Regions from separate parts of the Kocuria sp. SM24M-10 genome, predicted to be linked through region 3. Evidence: riboswitches for the same ligand, from Rfam matches in the RefSeq annotation. Region 3 holds a riboswitch; each other region holds the start of a gene.
The links. A riboswitch is a leader RNA that binds a small molecule or an ion and turns the genes downstream of it on or off. The one in region 3 is predicted to bind S-adenosylmethionine.

Region 1: another riboswitch for S-adenosylmethionine. It lies ahead of ABL57_RS13165 (O-acetylhomoserine aminocarboxypropyltransferase/cysteine synthase family protein); the one in region 3 lies ahead of ABL57_RS03325 (methylenetetrahydrofolate reductase).
Region 2: another riboswitch for S-adenosylmethionine. It lies ahead of ABL57_RS18650 (hypothetical protein); the one in region 3 lies ahead of ABL57_RS03325 (methylenetetrahydrofolate reductase).
Region 4: another riboswitch for S-adenosylmethionine. It lies ahead of ABL57_RS15690 (acyl-CoA dehydrogenase family protein); the one in region 3 lies ahead of ABL57_RS03325 (methylenetetrahydrofolate reductase).

What each region holds. Positions count from the first base shown of each region.
Region 1 covers NZ_LDNX01000117.1:2,084-6,048, reverse strand. The annotation lists gene ABL57_RS13180 (alpha-ketoacid dehydrogenase subunit beta) at 1-427, opposite strand, end outside; gene ABL57_RS13175 (thiamine pyrophosphate-dependent enzyme) at 424-1,599, opposite strand; gene ABL57_RS13170 (Lrp/AsnC family transcriptional regulator) at 1,841-2,293, shown strand; SAM riboswitch class IV at 2,431-2,563, shown strand; gene ABL57_RS13165 (O-acetylhomoserine aminocarboxypropyltransferase/cysteine synthase family protein) at 2,579-3,907, shown strand; gene ABL57_RS13160 (cystathionine gamma-synthase) at 3,916-3,965, shown strand, end outside.
Region 2 covers NZ_LDNX01000157.1:22,840-26,804, forward strand. The annotation lists gene ABL57_RS18635 (TetR/AcrR family transcriptional regulator) at 1-443, shown strand, start outside; gene ABL57_RS18640 (cold-shock protein) at 680-886, shown strand; gene ABL57_RS18645 (hypothetical protein) at 1,073-1,258, shown strand; gene ABL57_RS18650 (hypothetical protein) at 1,406-1,702, opposite strand; SAM riboswitch class IV at 1,711-1,824, opposite strand; SAM riboswitch class IV at 2,106-2,231, shown strand; gene ABL57_RS18655 (hypothetical protein) at 2,245-2,433, shown strand; gene ABL57_RS18660 (PIN domain-containing protein) at 2,456-2,839, shown strand; gene ABL57_RS18665 (glycosyltransferase family 1 protein) at 2,843-3,965, opposite strand, start outside.
Region 3 covers NZ_LDNX01000028.1:7,308-11,272, forward strand. The annotation lists gene ABL57_RS03315 (hypothetical protein) at 1-599, opposite strand, end outside; gene ABL57_RS03320 (glycosyltransferase) at 587-1,579, opposite strand; SAM riboswitch class I at 1,799-1,901, shown strand; gene ABL57_RS03325 (methylenetetrahydrofolate reductase) at 1,970-2,893, shown strand; gene metE (5-methyltetrahydropteroyltriglutamate--homocysteine S-methyltransferase) at 3,000-3,965, shown strand, end outside.
Region 4 covers NZ_LDNX01000131.1:11,575-15,539, forward strand. The annotation lists gene ABL57_RS15680 (thiazole synthase) at 1-498, shown strand, start outside; gene moeB (molybdopterin-synthase adenylyltransferase MoeB) at 495-1,673, shown strand; SAM riboswitch class I at 1,836-1,930, shown strand; gene ABL57_RS15690 (acyl-CoA dehydrogenase family protein) at 2,043-3,365, shown strand; gene ABL57_RS15695 (MFS transporter) at 3,369-3,965, shown strand, end outside.

The sequences.
Region 1 (3,965 bases), on a different contig from region 3:
GCTCCACGCCGCCGATGCCGCCGGCGTAGGGGATGCGGATGACGATCGGCAGGGTCACGGCGCCGCGGGTGCGGTTGTGCATCTTCGCGATGTGCGAGGCGACCTGCTCGAACGCCGGATAGGCGAAGGCGTCGAACTGCATCTCGATCACCGGGCGCATCCGGTTCATCGCCATGCCCACGGCCATCCCGGCGATCCCGGACTCGGCCAGCGGGGTGTCGAAGCAGCGGGTGCGGCCGAAGCGCTGCGTCAGCCCGTCGGTGATCCGGAAGACCCCGCCGAGGGTCCCGACGTCCTCCCCGAAGACGACGACGGCGTCGTCGGCGGCCAGGGCGTCGGCCAGGGCGGTGTTGAGCGCCTGGGCGAAGGTGGCCGGCTTGACGGCCGGGGTCCGCCCGGACGGGGCGGGGGCCTGGAGGGTGCTCACTGTGCGGTCTCCTCTCGGGCGAGCTCGGCGGCGAGGAACTGCTCCTGCTCGTCGAGCTGCGGGGTCTGCTCGGTGTAGACGTGGCGGAAGAGCTCGCGCGGGTCGACCTGCACGTCGGCGTTCATGCCGTCGCGCAGCGCCGCGGCGACGTCCTCGGCGGCGGCGGCGATGCGCTGCTCGGCCGCGTCGTCGAGCAGTCCCTCCCCGGCCAGGTAGGCGCGCATCCGGGTCACGGGGTCCTTGGCGATCCACTCCTGCACCTCCGCGTCGTCGCGGTAGCGGGTCGCGTCGTCGGCGTTGGTGTGCGCCTGCATGCGGTAGGTGTGGGCCTCCACGAGGAGGGGCTCGGACTCCGAGCGCGCCAGGTCCACGGCGCGGCCCAGCGTGGCGAGCAGGGCCACCAGGTCGTTGCCGTCCACCCGCTCCCCGGCCATGCCGTAGCCGACCGCCTTGTGGGCGAGGCTCGGGGCGGCCGACTGCTGGGACAGGGGCACGGAGATCGCGTAGCCGTTGTTCTGCACGAAGAACACGACCGGCAGCTTGAACACGGCGGCGAAGTTGAGGGCCTCGTGGAAGTCGCCCTCGCTCGTGGCGCCGTCGCCGCACATGGCCAGGACCACGGTGTCCTCACCGCGCAGCTTCGCGGCGTGGGCCACGCCCACCGCGTGCAGCAGCTGGGTGGTCAGCGGGGTCGACTGGATGCCGACGTGGTGCTCGTGGGGGTCGTAGCCGCCGTGCCACTCGCCGCGGAAGATCGACATCACGTCCATGGGCCGCACGCCCTTGGTCATCACGGCCACGGTGTCCCGGTAGGTGGGGAACAGCCAGTCGCCCTCCCGCAGGCACAGGGCCGCCGCCACCTGGCAGGCCTCCTGCCCGTGGCTGGAGGGATAGACGGCCATCCGGCCCTGGCGCACCAGCGCGGAGTTCTGGTCGTTGACCCGGCGGCCGACCACCAGCTTCTCGTAGGCGCCCAGCAGCACGTCCCCCGCGGGCAGCGGGTACTCGTGGCCGGGCTCGGTGCCCTGCTCCTCGGCCGGCAGCAGCCGGCCGGTGGGGTCCACCATCCGGATCTCGCCGCGCGCCGGGAGCATGTACTGCTCCGGCGTGATGCCGAAGGTCTGGGAGGCCCGGAGGATCGGGTCCTCGGGGGTCTCGACGGTCTGGCTCATGGTGTCCCCTCGGTCGGTCCCCGGTCCTGGTGCGGACGCGGGGAGGCAGGAAGGCCGCTGAAGTTCTGTCCGCCCAGTATGAGAAGAACCGACGGTTCGTATCCAGGGGTGCGGGAAAGTCCAGAATCCTGCGGGCATCGGTGCTGTCCTCGTGGACGAAATGTTCTACTGTGGCGTGGCGCACACGCATTCGTCCGACGCCGCTGCCCGCCCTCCCGTCCCGCCCCGAAGGAGCCCCGCCGTGCCCTCGACCCCCGTCCCGCTGGACGAGACCGACCGGAAGATCCTCGCCGAGCTCTCCCGGGACGCCCGGCAGTCGGTGACCGCGATCGCCGCGGCCGTGCACGTCTCCCGCGCCCACGCCTACGCCCGCATCAACCGGCTGCGCGACGAGGGGGTGATCCTGCGCTTCAGCACCGTGATCGACCCGGTGCGCGCCGGGCTGCAGGCCTCGGCCTATGTGACGCTGAAGCTCCAGCAGAACACCTGGCGGGAGCTGTGCGCGCAGCTGCGGGCCATCCCGGCCGTGCACCACATCGCCCTGGTGGGCGGCAACTTCGACGTCATGCTGCTGGTGCGCGCCGTGGACACGGTGCACCTGCGGCAGGTGATCTTCGAGCACATCCAGCAACTGCCCGGCGTGGTGGACACCCAGACGTTCCTGATCTTCGAGGACATCGACACCCGGGCGTGACCCGCCGGGGCGCCGGGAGCGCCGGGGCTCACAGAGGGCGCCACCGGGGGCGTCACGAGCGGCGTCACGATCCGTCACGGACGTCATCTTGGGTCGCGGAACGGCGCCGGCCCGCCCCGCGCATAGTGTGGTCCCAGCTTCACGAGACGCGACTGCCAAGCTCCGACTGGGTCGCGCACCAACCCCATGCTCATCGGGTGGTTCGGATGAGGAAGCGGCCTGCATCCCCGCTGCCCCGCAGCGGGTGACCGGTGCGGGTAAGAGCACGTGCACAGGAGCCGCGCCATGTCCCTCCCCGTGACCGATCACGACCTCTCGACCCGGCAGATCCACGCCGGCGCCGACCACGACCCCGGGCAGCGCACCCTCACGGTGCCGATCTACCAGAGCGCCGCCTTCGAGTTCCCGGACTACGAGGCCGCCCGGCAGATGTTCGCCCAGACCCGCGCCGGCTTCACCTACACCCGCACCGGCAACCCCACGGTCGCCGTGCTCGAGCAGCGGATCAGCGACCTCGAGGGCGGGGCGGGCGCCGTGGCCACCGGCTCCGGGCAGTCCGCGGTGGCCGTGGCCCTGCTGGCCCTGCTGGGCCAGGGGGAGGACAAGCACCTGGTCGCCTCCGAGAAGCTCTACGGCGGGACCGTGGACCTGCTCACCGACTCGCTGGCCGACCACGGCGTCGAGGTCGACTTCGTGGACCCCACCGCACCCGGCGCCTGGGCCGCGGCCGTGCGCCCCGACACCCGGGCCTTCCTGCTCGAGTCCATCGGCAACCCGCTGGCCACGCTGCCGGACCTGCCCGGGATCGCCGACGTCGCCCGGGCGGCGCGGGTGCCCGTCGTCGTCGACAACACCCTCGCCTCCCCGGCGCTGTACCGGCCGCTGGAGAAGGGCGCGGACATCGTGGTGCACTCGGCCACCAAGTTCCTCGGCGGCCACGGCAACGCCCTCGCCGGGGCGGTCGTGGACGGCGGGACGTTCGACTGGTCCGCCGAGCCTGCGCGGTGGCCCCAGTTCACCCGCGCCCGCGCCCGCTGGGGCGGGCAGAGCCTGCTCGACAAGTGCGCCGGCGCCAGCCCCTACCTGCACCTGGTCCGGGCCAAGTACGTGCACGACCTCGGCACCACGCTGTCCCCGTTCAACGCCAGCCAGATCCTGCAGGGCACCGAGACCCTCGACCTGCGGGTGGCCCGGCACACGGCCTCGGCGCTGACCGTGGCCGAGTTCCTCGCCGGCCACCCCGCCGTCGAGCGCGTGCACCACCCCGGGCTGCCGGGGGACCCCGGGGCCGGGATCGCGGCCCGGGACTTCCCCCACGGCACCGGCTCCGTGTTCTCCTTCGACCTCGCGGCCCCGGACGCCGCCGTGGGCCCCTTCATCGACGGGCTGCGACTGTTCAAGCTGGTCGCCAACATCGGCGACACCCGCAGCCTCGTGGCCCACCCGGCCGCGATGACCCACTGCCGGCTCACGCCCGAGCAGCGCCGGGCCGGCGGGATCGCCGAGACCACCGTCCGGCTCTCGATCGGCCTCGAGGCGCCCCAGGACCTCGTGGCCGACCTCGGCCAGGCCCTCGACGCCGTGCTCGAGACCGTTTCGACCCTCCGGAAGTGAGCCCCACCATGAGCCAGACCGTCACCACCCGCCGCCGCGGCTTCACCACCACCGCCGT
Region 2 (3,965 bases), on a different contig from region 3:
GCAGGGTGGGGCTGAGCAAGCCGGGGGTGATGTACCACTTCCGGACCAAGGAGGCGCTCATGTTCGCCCTGGTGGACCGGGTGCTGGACGGCTGGGACGCGGAGATGGCCCGGCGCCTGTCCGCCCCGCCGGAGCAGGTGCCCGCAGAGGAGCGCGTGCGCGCCTACCTGGACTGGTGCCTGTCCGGGGAGGTGGACGAGACCGACCTCGTGATGCTCACCGACCAGCGGCTGCGGGCCAAGCTGAAGAAGCACTGGGTGGAGCGGATCGCCCCCTGGGTGGACCTCCCCGACGACCTGCCCGTCGAGCAGCGCACCCGTCTGCTGGCCGTGCGGCTGCTGGCCGACGGCGTGTGGTTCGCCGACGCCGCCGACGTCTTCCCCCCGGACCCGCAGGAGCGGGCGCGGGTGCGCGCGATCGCCGACGAGCTGCTCGCGGGCTGAGCGGCATGCCGCCGGCCGGAGCCGGCGGCCGCGTCCGGCGCCCCGCACCGGGGTGGCGGGGCGCCGGAACTCGTGTACAGTGGAGCGAAGTTGTTGAGGTTGTCGTTTTTGTATTTCAAGCAGTTCGGCCCATCCGGGTGCAGCAGTTTTTCTGAGAAGACGTTTTCCACGCATCACAACTCTTGTGTTTCTCGAACGTCGGGAAACGTTCATCTCACGAAAGATCAGGTCTCACCATGACTACCGGTATCGTCAAGTGGTTCAACGCTGACAAGGGCTTCGGCTTCATCACCCCCGAGGACGGCTCCAAGGACGTCTTCGCCCACTTCTCCGCGATCAACTCGGGCGGCTTCCGCTCCCTGAACGAGAACGACCGCGTCGAGTTCGAGACCCAGGACGGCCCCAAGGGCCCCCAGGCCGCGAACATCACCGTCATCTCCTGACGTTCTCCTCGAAGGGCTCACGGGTCCGTTGATCGTCCAGAACCGCCGCCGGGCCTGCGCCCGGCGGCGGTTCTGTCGTTCCGCCGGCAACAGCCTGCGGACTCTCGCACGCGGCGCCGGTGGGGGCCGCGCCGCCGGATGTCGTGCCGTCGGATCTCGTGCCGTCGCCGACCGGGAGGAGCTCGCATGACCGGACCCGTCCCGTCCCGTCCGCCGGACGAGGAGGACCCCTTCGTGGTGAACCGCGTCTCCGACGCCGAGCTCGACGTCTCCGTGCCCTTCGAGCTCGAGGTCTGCGAGTGGGAGCTGGACGGCTCCGCCGACGAGGCGGGGGAGGGCTGGGGCTCGGCCGGGGACTACGGCCTGGAGTGAGCCGCCGCGCCGCGGGAGCCGCTCCGCCGAGCGCCACGGCGCCGCACGCGCGACGGCGGCTCCCGGACGTCCGGCGCCGTGGCGCCGACCGCACGACGAAGGCCGCAGCCCATCGGGCTGCGGCCTTCGTCGTGTCCGGCCCGCCGGCTACGCCGACAGCGGGAGGGACGCGGGGTGGAGCTTGAAGAACGGGTGCCGCCCGGTCGCGGCCAGGGCGCCGGGGACGAGGAGCTGGCGGTACTTGGCGCACCATTGCGCGGTGCCCGCCGTGTGCTCGGCCGCGGCGGCGAGGTCGTCGGCCTCCGCGCTGAGGTACTCCTGCACGTCGCCGTCCGTCGAGGTGATCCGGACGAGGTGCAGATCGGGGAGGGCGGTGACGGTGACGTCGACCCATTCCTCCCGCTGATCGGTGGTGGAAGTGGTTCTTTCTTCGGACATGGTCATGTTTTCTCCTGACGTTCTTGCGGGCATCCGATGCCGTTGCCCGCCGCTTCGTCATCCGATCCACCCGGGAACATCGGGTTGGCGCACAGCGGGTCGGAGCCCCTCCGCGGTCCCTCCGGAAGGCGGTGCGCCCTCCGTCGAGCACGCGGATGCCGCATCTCGAAAAGCAGATCCAGGCTACCCCGCGCCTCCGACAGACCGGCAAGACGGCCATGACTTGTGTGACCGAACCGTGATGTCGGCCGCAATGTCGGGGGCCGCCCGGGTGCTCGAAGCCCATTCCAGCGCAACGATGTGTCGGCGAGGTGTCGCCGCGGTGACGGGACGGGGAAGGTCGGCTCACACGCCCGGCCCCACCGGCCGGGCGGGACCCGGCGGGGAGGATGTGGTTGAATGGGGGCAGCTTCAAGAGATCCGGTCGCCAAGCTCCGACTAGACCGGGCACCAACCCCATGTTCACGGGTGGTTCGGATGACGAAGCGGCTCGCATCGCCGCCGTGGCGGCACCCGCTGCGAGCAAGAGCGCCCGAAGGATCCTGGTCATGTCAGACGCCCTTCCCACCGTCGTCGCCGCCCGCCCGGGTGGGCCCGCCCCCGTTCCCGAGGCTCCGGCCGTGCTCGGCTGCGCGGCGATGAGCATCGACGACTACGCCCGGGTGGTTCAGGCGCGCACGGAGTTCGTGGACTTCCTGCTGGCGCCCGTCCGCGGCCGCCTCGCCGCCGCGGCCTGACGACCGGGGGAGGATCCACGCCATGGACCTGCTCCTGGACCGCTCCGTGCTGCTCGGGGTGCGCACCCCGGAGCGCGCGCCCGAGCTGACCGCCGCCCTGCGCCGGCACGGCCACCGGCGGCTGTTCCTGTCCGCCCTGGTGCTGGGGGAGCTGCTGTCGGACCGGCCCGACGAGACGCCGTGGACCGAGCAGCTGGAAGCGCGCTTCCCGGACCGTGTGCTCCCCGTGGACGCCGCGGTGAGCCGGGCGTGGGGCGCTCTCGGCGCCGCGGGGACGGCCGACCCGGTGGCCGGTCTGACCGCGGCCACCGCCCTGGTGCACGGGCTGACGGTGCTCAGCGCCGAGCCCCGACGGTACGCCGGCACGGGCGTGCCCGTGCTGGACGCGGTCCCCGCCCGGGGATAGGCCTCAGACGGTCCGGCGGTGGCGCGGGCCGCGGGCGCCCAGGGCCACGGCACGGTCGTAGTGCTCCAGCAGCTGCCCGACCAGCACGTCCCAGGTCCGGCCCTGCACGGCGGCGTGCGCGGCGGCCCCGAAGGCGGCCCGCTTGGCCTCGTCGCCGAGCAGGTCGGCCACGTGCCCGCGCAGCGCCGCGAGGTCCCCCGGCGGGTAGAGCCAGCCGGTGCGGGAGGAGTCGACGAGGTCCACCGGACCACCCCGGCCCGTGGCCACCACCGGCACCCCCGAGGCCATGGCCTCCTGCACGGTCTGGCAGAAGGTCTCGAACTCGCCCGGGTGCACGAACACGTCGAGGGAGGCCATGATGCGGGCGAGCTCGGCCCCGGAGCGGCGACCCGTGAAGTGCGCGTCCGGCAGGCGGCGCCGCAGCGCCTCCTCCTCCGGCCCCGACCCCACCACGACGAGGCGGGTGCCGGGCAGGTCCGCGACCGCGGCGAGGTCCTCGACCTGCTTCTCCGGGGCGATCCGGCCCACGTAGCCCACGATCCGGCGGCCGCCCGCGACCTCCGCCCGCCACCGCTCGTCGCGGTGCCGCGGGCAGAAGCGGGCGGTGTCCACGCCGCGCCGCCACAGGTGCACGTCGCGCACCCCGTGCGCGGTGAGCTGCGCCACCGCCGAGGAGGAGGGGGCGAGGGTCAGGGCCGCGGCGTTGTGCATGCTCCGCACGTGCCCCCACAGGAGCTGCTCGAGGAAGGGCGCTCCGTACTTCGCCGCGTAGCCGGGCACGTCCGTCTGGTACACGGCCACGGCCGGCACGCCGAGCTGCTGGGCCGCGAGGATCGCCCGCCGGCCGAGGACGAACGGGGAGGCGACGTGGACGACGTCGGGGCGGAACCGCTCCAGGTGCCGGCGCACCCGGGCCACGGTGCCGCCGGCCACGCGCACGTCGGGATAGCCGGTGAGCGGCAGGGCCGGCAGCCGGTGCACCGGCACGTCGTCGAGGTCCTCGACGACGTCCTCGGCGAGGCGCCCGAGCGGCGCGGGGTCGTAGGAGGGCGCCAGGACCACGACGTCGTGCCCGCGGGCGCTCAGCTGCTCGACCACCCGCAGGACCGAGTGGGTGACACCGTTG
Region 3 (3,965 bases):
GAGCTCGAGGGGGTGGACAGCAGGTTCGTCCCTGCGACGTACGGAAGCACCAGGGCCAAGCCCACGGTGGTGGAGGTGCGGGCGCGCAGCGCGAGGAACGCCCCGGCCAGGGCGACCACCATCAGGGTGCCCGAGACGATCCGCAGTCCCTCCAGCCCTGCCACGGCCAGGACGGGGCGGGTCAGCACGGTGTAGCCGGCCCAGTACTTGAAGTAGTCGTTGCCCTCGAGCACGGCTCCCTCGGAGATGGCCCGGAGGTCCTCCGGGCCGCCGCCGCAGGTGGCGATCCGGGGCATCCGAATGGCCCGGTTGAACGCCGACTCCTCCGGGGACGCGCCCAGTCCCGTGCCCGCCACCACGCACTCGGTGAAGGTGTCGGCCGGCGTGCCCATCCGGTCGACCACGTCATGCGGGCCATAGGTGCCGTCCTCGACCGCCGCGAGGAGGTTCTCGACGATCGGTCGATCCGGCACGGCCTGGCCCACCACCAGCAGCCCGAACAGGGCGAACTGCAGGACCAGGAGCATGCCCAGGCCCTGGAGCCAGGGGCGCAGCGGGGTGAGGCGCCCGCCGGTGCCCGCCGCGGTCACCGAGCCCACCGGCGCCTCTGCGCGGTGGGAGGCACGGGGTGGTCCGCCGCGGCGCCTCCGCTCCAAGGCGGAGCCGGCAGGCGCAGGTAGAACAGCCGGGAGGTCTCCCGCCGGATCTTCGCCTGACCATGCAGCAGGACCCCCATCAGCAGGAACACCCCGGCCAGGACCACGAGGGAGGCGGCCAGGAACGCCGTCGGAAAGCGGGGCACCAGTCCGGTGCCGGCGAACTCCACCACCACGGGCAGGCCCAGCACCAGGCCGAGCACGAACAGGACGAACGAGGCGGCACCGGCGACGAGGAAGGGCCGCTCGTGGAAGAGCAGCTGGACGAAGATTCCGAGGATCCGGAAACCGTCGTGGTAGGTCCGCAGCTTGCTCTCGCTGCCGTCGGCCCGGTCCCGGAAGCCGACCTCGACCTCGGTCTGCGGCACACGGGCGTTGACGGAGTGCACCGTCAGTTCGGTCTCGATCTCGAACTCCCGGGACAGCGCGGGGAAGGATTTCACGAAACGTCGCGAGAAGACCCGGTAGCCGCTGAGCATGTCGGTGACCTGCCGGCGGAAGGCGAAGGTGACGAGGGTGTTGAAGAACCGGTTGCCGGACTCGTGGCCGGCCCGGTAGGCGGTGCCGCTGATCTGGCGGCGCACCCCGAGCACGTGGTCGTAGGGGCCCGCCAGCAAGGTCGCGATCATCCGGGGCGCATCGGCGACGTCGTAGGTGTCGTCGCCGTCGATGAGCAGGTAGACGTCGGCCTCCAGGTCCGCGAAGGCCCGCCGTACCACGTTGCCCTTCCCCTTCTCCTCCTCGCGCCGCACGCTCGCGCCGGCCCTCCGGGCCGCCTCGGCGGTGCCGTCGGTCGAGCAGTTGTCGTAGACGTGGACCTCGATGCCGGGAATCGTGGCGTGCAGGTCGGTGACGACCTTCGCGATCGCGGCCTCCTCGTTGTGGCACGGCACGACCGCCACGATGTGGAGGGGACTGGCCATGAGGTCTCGTTCCTGGGGTTGCAGCGGCGGGAGCACCATCATTATGGCCGGGTGCGGCCGCTGTGCGAGCCAGGCGGGACCGTGGCGCCGCGCAGGTGCCGCGACGCCCGGTGTCGATGTTGCGCCGCGTGACGCGCCCGCCGTCACAGTCGACGCACCGGCGTTTTCTGCGCCGCCGGACTTGGCACCCGCCCGGGGCACCCGCTGGAATGGGTCCTGCATCTATCCAGAGCGGCCGAGAGACCTGGCTCGTCGACGCCGCAGCAACCATCCGCAGCCCCACGGGGCCGCGGAACGGTGCTCCCGCCAGGACCGATGGAGCTGCCGCAGCCTCCCGGGTCCGCCCCGGGACGGCCGGCGCCCTCCCTCGGGGTGACCCCAGGAGGTTCTGTGAGACGACCACCCGACCGGACGGCACCACCGCCGTCGCTGTCCTACGAGCTCTATCCACCGCGCTGCGCGGCGAGCGCCGAGACGCTGCTGCGGACCATCGAGGAGCTCGAGCCCACCCGCCCCGACCACGTCGCCGTGACGTACAGCGGGGATGCCCCGCGGCGGGCCGGGTCGCTGGCGCTGCTGGACCACCTCCTGGCCCGCACCGGCCTGCGGCCCGTGGCGCACCTCACGTGCGTGGGCAGCACGCGGGCCGAGCTGGAGGAGACCGTCGCCTCCCTGCTCCACCGCGGGGTCCGGGGCGTCCTGGCCCTGCGCGGTGACCTGGAGCCGGGCACCGAGCCCGGCGAGCTGGCCCACGCAGGGGACCTGGTGGAGCTGGTGCGCGAGGTCGAGCAGCGCCGCACCGCGTCCCTCGCCGGCGGACGGCTCGCCGTGGGCGTGGCCGCCTACCCGACCCGGCACCCCGAGTCGCCGTCCTTCCGCCACGACATCGAGGTGCTGCTGGCCAAGCAGCGCGCCGGGGCCGACTTCGCGATCACGCAGGTCTACTTCCGCCCGCAGCGCTACGAGCGCCTCGTGGCCTCCGCCCGGGCCGCCGGGGTGACGATCCCGATCGTGCCGGGCATCATGCCGGTCACGGAGCCGCGGCGGCTGGCCACGCTCTGCCGGCTCGCCGGGCTCCGGCCCCACCCGGGCCTGGCCGCGGCCCTGGATGAGGCCGCCGGCCCCGCGGAGCGGCACCGGGCGGGCGTGGCCTTCGCGACCCGCCTCGCCCGCGCGGCCCTCGACGCCGGGGCGCCCGGGCTGCACCTCTACACCTTCAACGAGCACCGGGCCGCCCTGGACCTGCTGGAGCGCGTGGACCTGCCGCGCGTGCCCCACCAGCCGGCGGCCCTGCCGGACCTGCTGCCCGCCTGAGCGGCGAGGGACGCCGCCCGGCCCGGCCGCCGTCCCGCACCTCTTCCCCGATCTCTGCCCGCACCTCTTCCCGAACCTCTTCCCAGACCTGCCGAGGAGCACACCCATGAGCACGACCACCTCTGCCGTCCCCTTCCCCGCCGCCACCATCACCGGCTACCCCCGGATCGGCCGGCGCCGCGAGCTGAAGCAGGCCCTCGAGGCCTACTGGGCCGGGCGCTCGACCCGCGAGGAGCTCGAGGCGGCCGCGGGCGAGCTGCAGCTGGCCACCTACCGCCGGCTGGTGGAGCTGGGCCTGGGCGCGCAGGACGCGTCCCTGCCCGCGGCCTTCCCCCTCTACGACCAGGTCCTCGACACCACCGTGGCCCTCGGGGCGGTCCCGTCCCGCTTCGCGGACCTGGCCGGGGCGGACGGGCGCCTGGACCTGGACGCCGGCTTCGTGCTGGCCCGCGGCGACGCCGGGCGGGCACCGCTGGAGCTGACCAAGTGGTTCGACACCAACTACCACTACCTGGTCCCCGAGATCGGCCCCGGGACGCCCTTCACCGCCTCCGCCGGCCGGCTCGTGGCCGACGTCCGCCGCGCCGCCGAGCACGGCTTCACCGTCCGCCCCGTCCTCGTGGGCCCCGTCTCCTACCTGCTCCTGGCTAAGGCCGACGACGACGCCCCCGCGGGTTTCGACCCCCTGCAGCGGCTCGCCGACCTGCTCCCGGTGTACGCCCGGCTGCTCGACGAGCTCGCCGCGGCCGGCGCCCCGTGGGTGCAGCTGGAGGAGCCGGCGCTCGTGGCCGACCAGGACGTGCCCGCCGCGCGGCTCGCCGCGGCCGTGCAGGAGGCCTACGCGGCGCTCACGGCCGCGCCCGGGCGGCCGCGGATGCTCGTCACCACCCCCTACGGCTCCCCGGGCGCCCTGCTGCGCCCGCTGGCCCGCAGCGGGGTCGAGGCCGTGCACCTGGACCTGGTCAAGGGCGCGGCCCCCGCGCCCGCGGAGCTGTCGCTGTTCGCGGACGAGGGCGCCCCGGTGCTCGTGGCCGGGGCGGTCGACGGGCGCAACGTGTGGCGGGCCGACCTG
Region 4 (3,965 bases), on a different contig from region 3:
ACCGAGCAGCTCGTGGCCCGCGGCTTCCGGGTCTTCGCCTACACCTCCGACGACCCGGCCGTGGCCCGCCGTCTGGAGGACCTCGGCGCGGCCGCCGTGATGCCCCTGGGCGCGCCGATCGGCACCGGGCTGGGGATCCTCAACCCGCACAACATCGAGCTCATCGCCTCCCGGGCCTCGGTGCCCGTGGTCCTCGACGCCGGCATCGGCACCGCCTCCGAGGCCGCGCTCGCCATGGAGCTGGGCTGCGACGCCGTGCTGCTGGCCAGCGCCGTGACCCGGGCCCAGGACCCGGTGGCCATGGCCACCGCGATGCGCCACGCCGTGGCCGCCGGGCGGCTGGCCGCCCGCGCCGGCCGGATCCCGGCCCGCCGGCACGCCCAGGCGTCCTCGCCGATGGCCGGGCGGATCGACACGGACGCGTCCGACGCCGGTGCGTCCGCCGGTCCGGCGGACGTCCCGCGCGGGGACTGGGCGCCCGTGGGGGAGCGCCCGTGAGCGCGCTGCCCCCGCTCGTGGAGCCCGGCCCCGAACTGACCCGTGCGGAGCTCGAGCGCTACGCCCGGCACCTGACCCTGCCCGGGATCGGCCCGCTCGGCCAGCGCCGGCTCGGCAGCGCCCGGGTGCTCGTGGTCGGCGCGGGCGGACTGGGCGCCCCGGCCCTGCAGTACCTCGCCGCGGCCGGCGTGGGAACGCTGGGGATCGTCGACGACGACGTCGTGGCGGTCTCCAACCTGCAGCGCCAGGTGGTGCACCGCACCGCCGACGTCGGCCGGCCCAAGGCGGAGTCCGCCGCGGAGGCCGTGACCGCCCTGAACCCGCTCGTGCGGGTCCGCACCCATCCCTGCCGGCTCACGGCGGACAACGCCGTGCGGATCCTCGGGCAGTACGACCTCGTCCTCGACGGCGCGGACAACTTCGCGACCCGCTACGTGGTCAGCGACGCCGCCGCCCTGACCGGGATCCCCTGCGTGTGGGGCTCCATCCTGCGCTTCGAGGGGCAGGTCAGCGTCTTCTGGGCCGGCCACGGGCCCACCTACCGGGACCTCTACCCCGAGGCGCCGCCGGACGGGGAGGTGCCCAGCTGCGCCGAGGGCGGGGTCTTCGGCATGCTCCCCGCCACCGTGGGCGCGGTGATGGTCACGGAGGCGGTCAAGCTGATCACCGGCACCGGCGAGCCCCTGCTCGGGCGGGTGCTGCTGCACGACGCCCTGGCGATGACCTGGCGCGAGATGGGCCTGGACCCGGACCCGGACGCCGCCCCGGTCACCGCCGTCGCCGAGCCCGTGGCCGTCCGTCCGCCGGCCGGCGGCGCGGAGCCCGCCGAGACGGTCGCGGCGGGCGAGCTGGCCCGGCTGCTGGAGCGGCGGGCGCGCGGAGAGACGGCCTTCGTGCTGGTCGACGTGCGGGAGGACTGGGAACGGCAGCTCCTGGCGATCCCCGGCGCCGTGGCCGTGCCGCTCCAGGAGCTGCTGGACCGGGGGCCGGACGCCCTGCCGCCGGAGGCGCGCGGCGCGGACCTCGTGCTGCACTGCAAGGCCGGCGCCCGCTCGGCGACCGCCCTGGCCGCGCTGCGCCCGTTCTACGCCGGGCGGGAGGAGCGGATCCGCCACCTCGAGGGCGGGGTGCTCGCCTGGGCGGAGCAGGTGGAGCCGGGCCGGCCGCGATACTGAGCGGGTGCGCGGCGCTCCCCTCCTCCGGCCGGGCGGGGTCCCGCGGCGGATTCCTACACCACCCGGGACGACATGACCGTCTGTGACGTCAGCATGACATCCGACGACATGCGGCCGTCATCGGGTGGCTCAGCACCCCGGCGGTCTGGTGCGATGTCATCCGTCCCATTCAGAGCGGCCGAGAGATCTGGCTCGACGACGCCGCAGCAACCCGTCCTTCGCAGGGGTCAGGGTGCTAAGGCCAGAACCGATGGAGATCCCGGATCTGCAGTCGCTCCGTGACGTCGGCCCCCGCGCTGCCGCCACCGGGCCCGCCCCTGGCGTGACCGCACGGCCGGCCCTCCTCGGTGCGACCGAGAGGACCACCGCATGACCCGCACCACGGCCGAGAGGACTCCCACCCGTCCCGGCGTCGGCACGGACCCCGCCGGCCTGCCGGTGGACTACGCCGGGCTGAAGGAGCGCTTCGGGCCGCTGTTCACGGAGATCGCCGCCGGCTCCCTGGACCGGGACCTCCGCCGCGCGCTGCCCTACGAGGAGGTGCGCCGGCTGGACCGGGCCGGGTTCGGCGCCCTGCGCGTCCCGGCGGCCCACGGCGGTCCCGGGGTCAGCATCGAGGACTTCACCCGGCTGCTGGTCGACCTGGCCGAGGCCGACTCCAACATCGCCCACCTCTATCGCTCCCACGCCGGCTTCGTGGAGTCCCTGCGCTTCCTGCCCCGGGAGCTCCAGGACGTCTGGTATCCGCGGGTGCTGGCCGGGGCCACCGTGGGCAACGCCTCCACGGAGAAGGGCGGCAACGCGCTCGGCACCCTGAACACCGTGCTGCGCCGCACCGCCGAGGGGTGGGAGATCACCGGCCGGAAGTTCTACGCCACCGGCTCCGTCTTCTGCGACTACACCCGCGTCTCGGCCGCCCTCGACGGCCGGGACGGACGCCGCTTCGCCGTCGTCGCCACGGACGCCCAGGGGGTCACCCTCGAGGACGACTGGGACGGTTTCGGGCAGAAGCTCACCGGCACCGGCACCGCGGTCTTCGACCGCGTGCGCGTCCCGGACGACGCCGTGCTGGACCGCGCCGCCGGCAGCGCGGAGGCCGTCCACGAGGCCGCCTTCTTCCAGCTCGTGCTGCTGGCCGTGCTGGCCGGCGTCGCCCGCGCCGCCCGGCGGGACGCCGTGGAGACCATCGCCGGCCGCCGGCGGACCTTCAACACCGGGCTCGGCCTGCCGTTCCGCGAGGACCCGCTGATCCAGGAGGCCACCGGCCGGATCTCCGCCAAGGCCTTCGCCGCCGAGGCCACCGTGCTGCACGCCGCCCGCGCCCTGGACGCCGGGATCGCCGCCGCCGTCACCACCGGCGCCGACCGGCCGGACTTCACCGGCGCCCTCCCGGCGGCGCTGCACGGGTCCGAGATCGCCGTGGAGCACGCCCAGGTCACCGTGCCGGAGCTGGCCCTCGGCGCGGCCCAGGACCTGTTCCTCACCGTGGGCGCCTCCGCCACGTCCACCGCCAAGGGCCTGGACCGGCACTGGCGCAACGCCCAGACCGTGGCCACCCACAACCCGATCGCCTTCCGCGCCCGCGCCCTCGGCGACTACCTCATCAACGGCACCCTGCCGGAGGGCCTGAACGCCATCGGCGACGCCAGGACCGGTGCCGGGACCGACGCCGACCGAACCCCAGGAGCCTGACGCATGCCCACCCCGCCCCCGACCACGATCCCGGCCCCGACCGCGGCCGCCGCGGGACGCACGAGCGTCGTCCACGGCAAGAAGCGCGTCCTGGCCTCGGCCTTCGCCGGCACCACCATCGAGTGGTACGACTTCTACCTCTACGGCACCGCCGCCGCCCTGGTCTTCAACGTCCAGTTCTTCCCCATGGCCACCGAGCTCGGCGGCATCGTCGCCTCCTTCGCCACCCTCGCCGTCGGGGTGATCGCCCGGCCCCTGGGCGGGATCGTCGCCGGCCACCTGGGCGACCGGATCGGCCGCAAGGCCCTGCTGGTGGCCTCCCTGCTGCTCATGGGCGTGGCCTCCACCCTGATCGGCCTGCTGCCGACCTACGAGGTGATCGGCTGGTGGGCCGTCGTCGGGCTCGTCGTCCTGCGCATCCTCCAGGGCCTGTCCGCCGGGGCCGAGTGGGGCGGCTCCGCGCTGCTGAGCGTGGAGCACTCCCCGGCCCGGCACCGCGGGTTCTTCGGCTCCTTCACCCAGATCGGCTCCTCGGCCGGCATGCTGCTGGCCACCGGGGCGTTCTTCGTCGTGCAGCACGTCATGAGCGCGGAGCAGTTC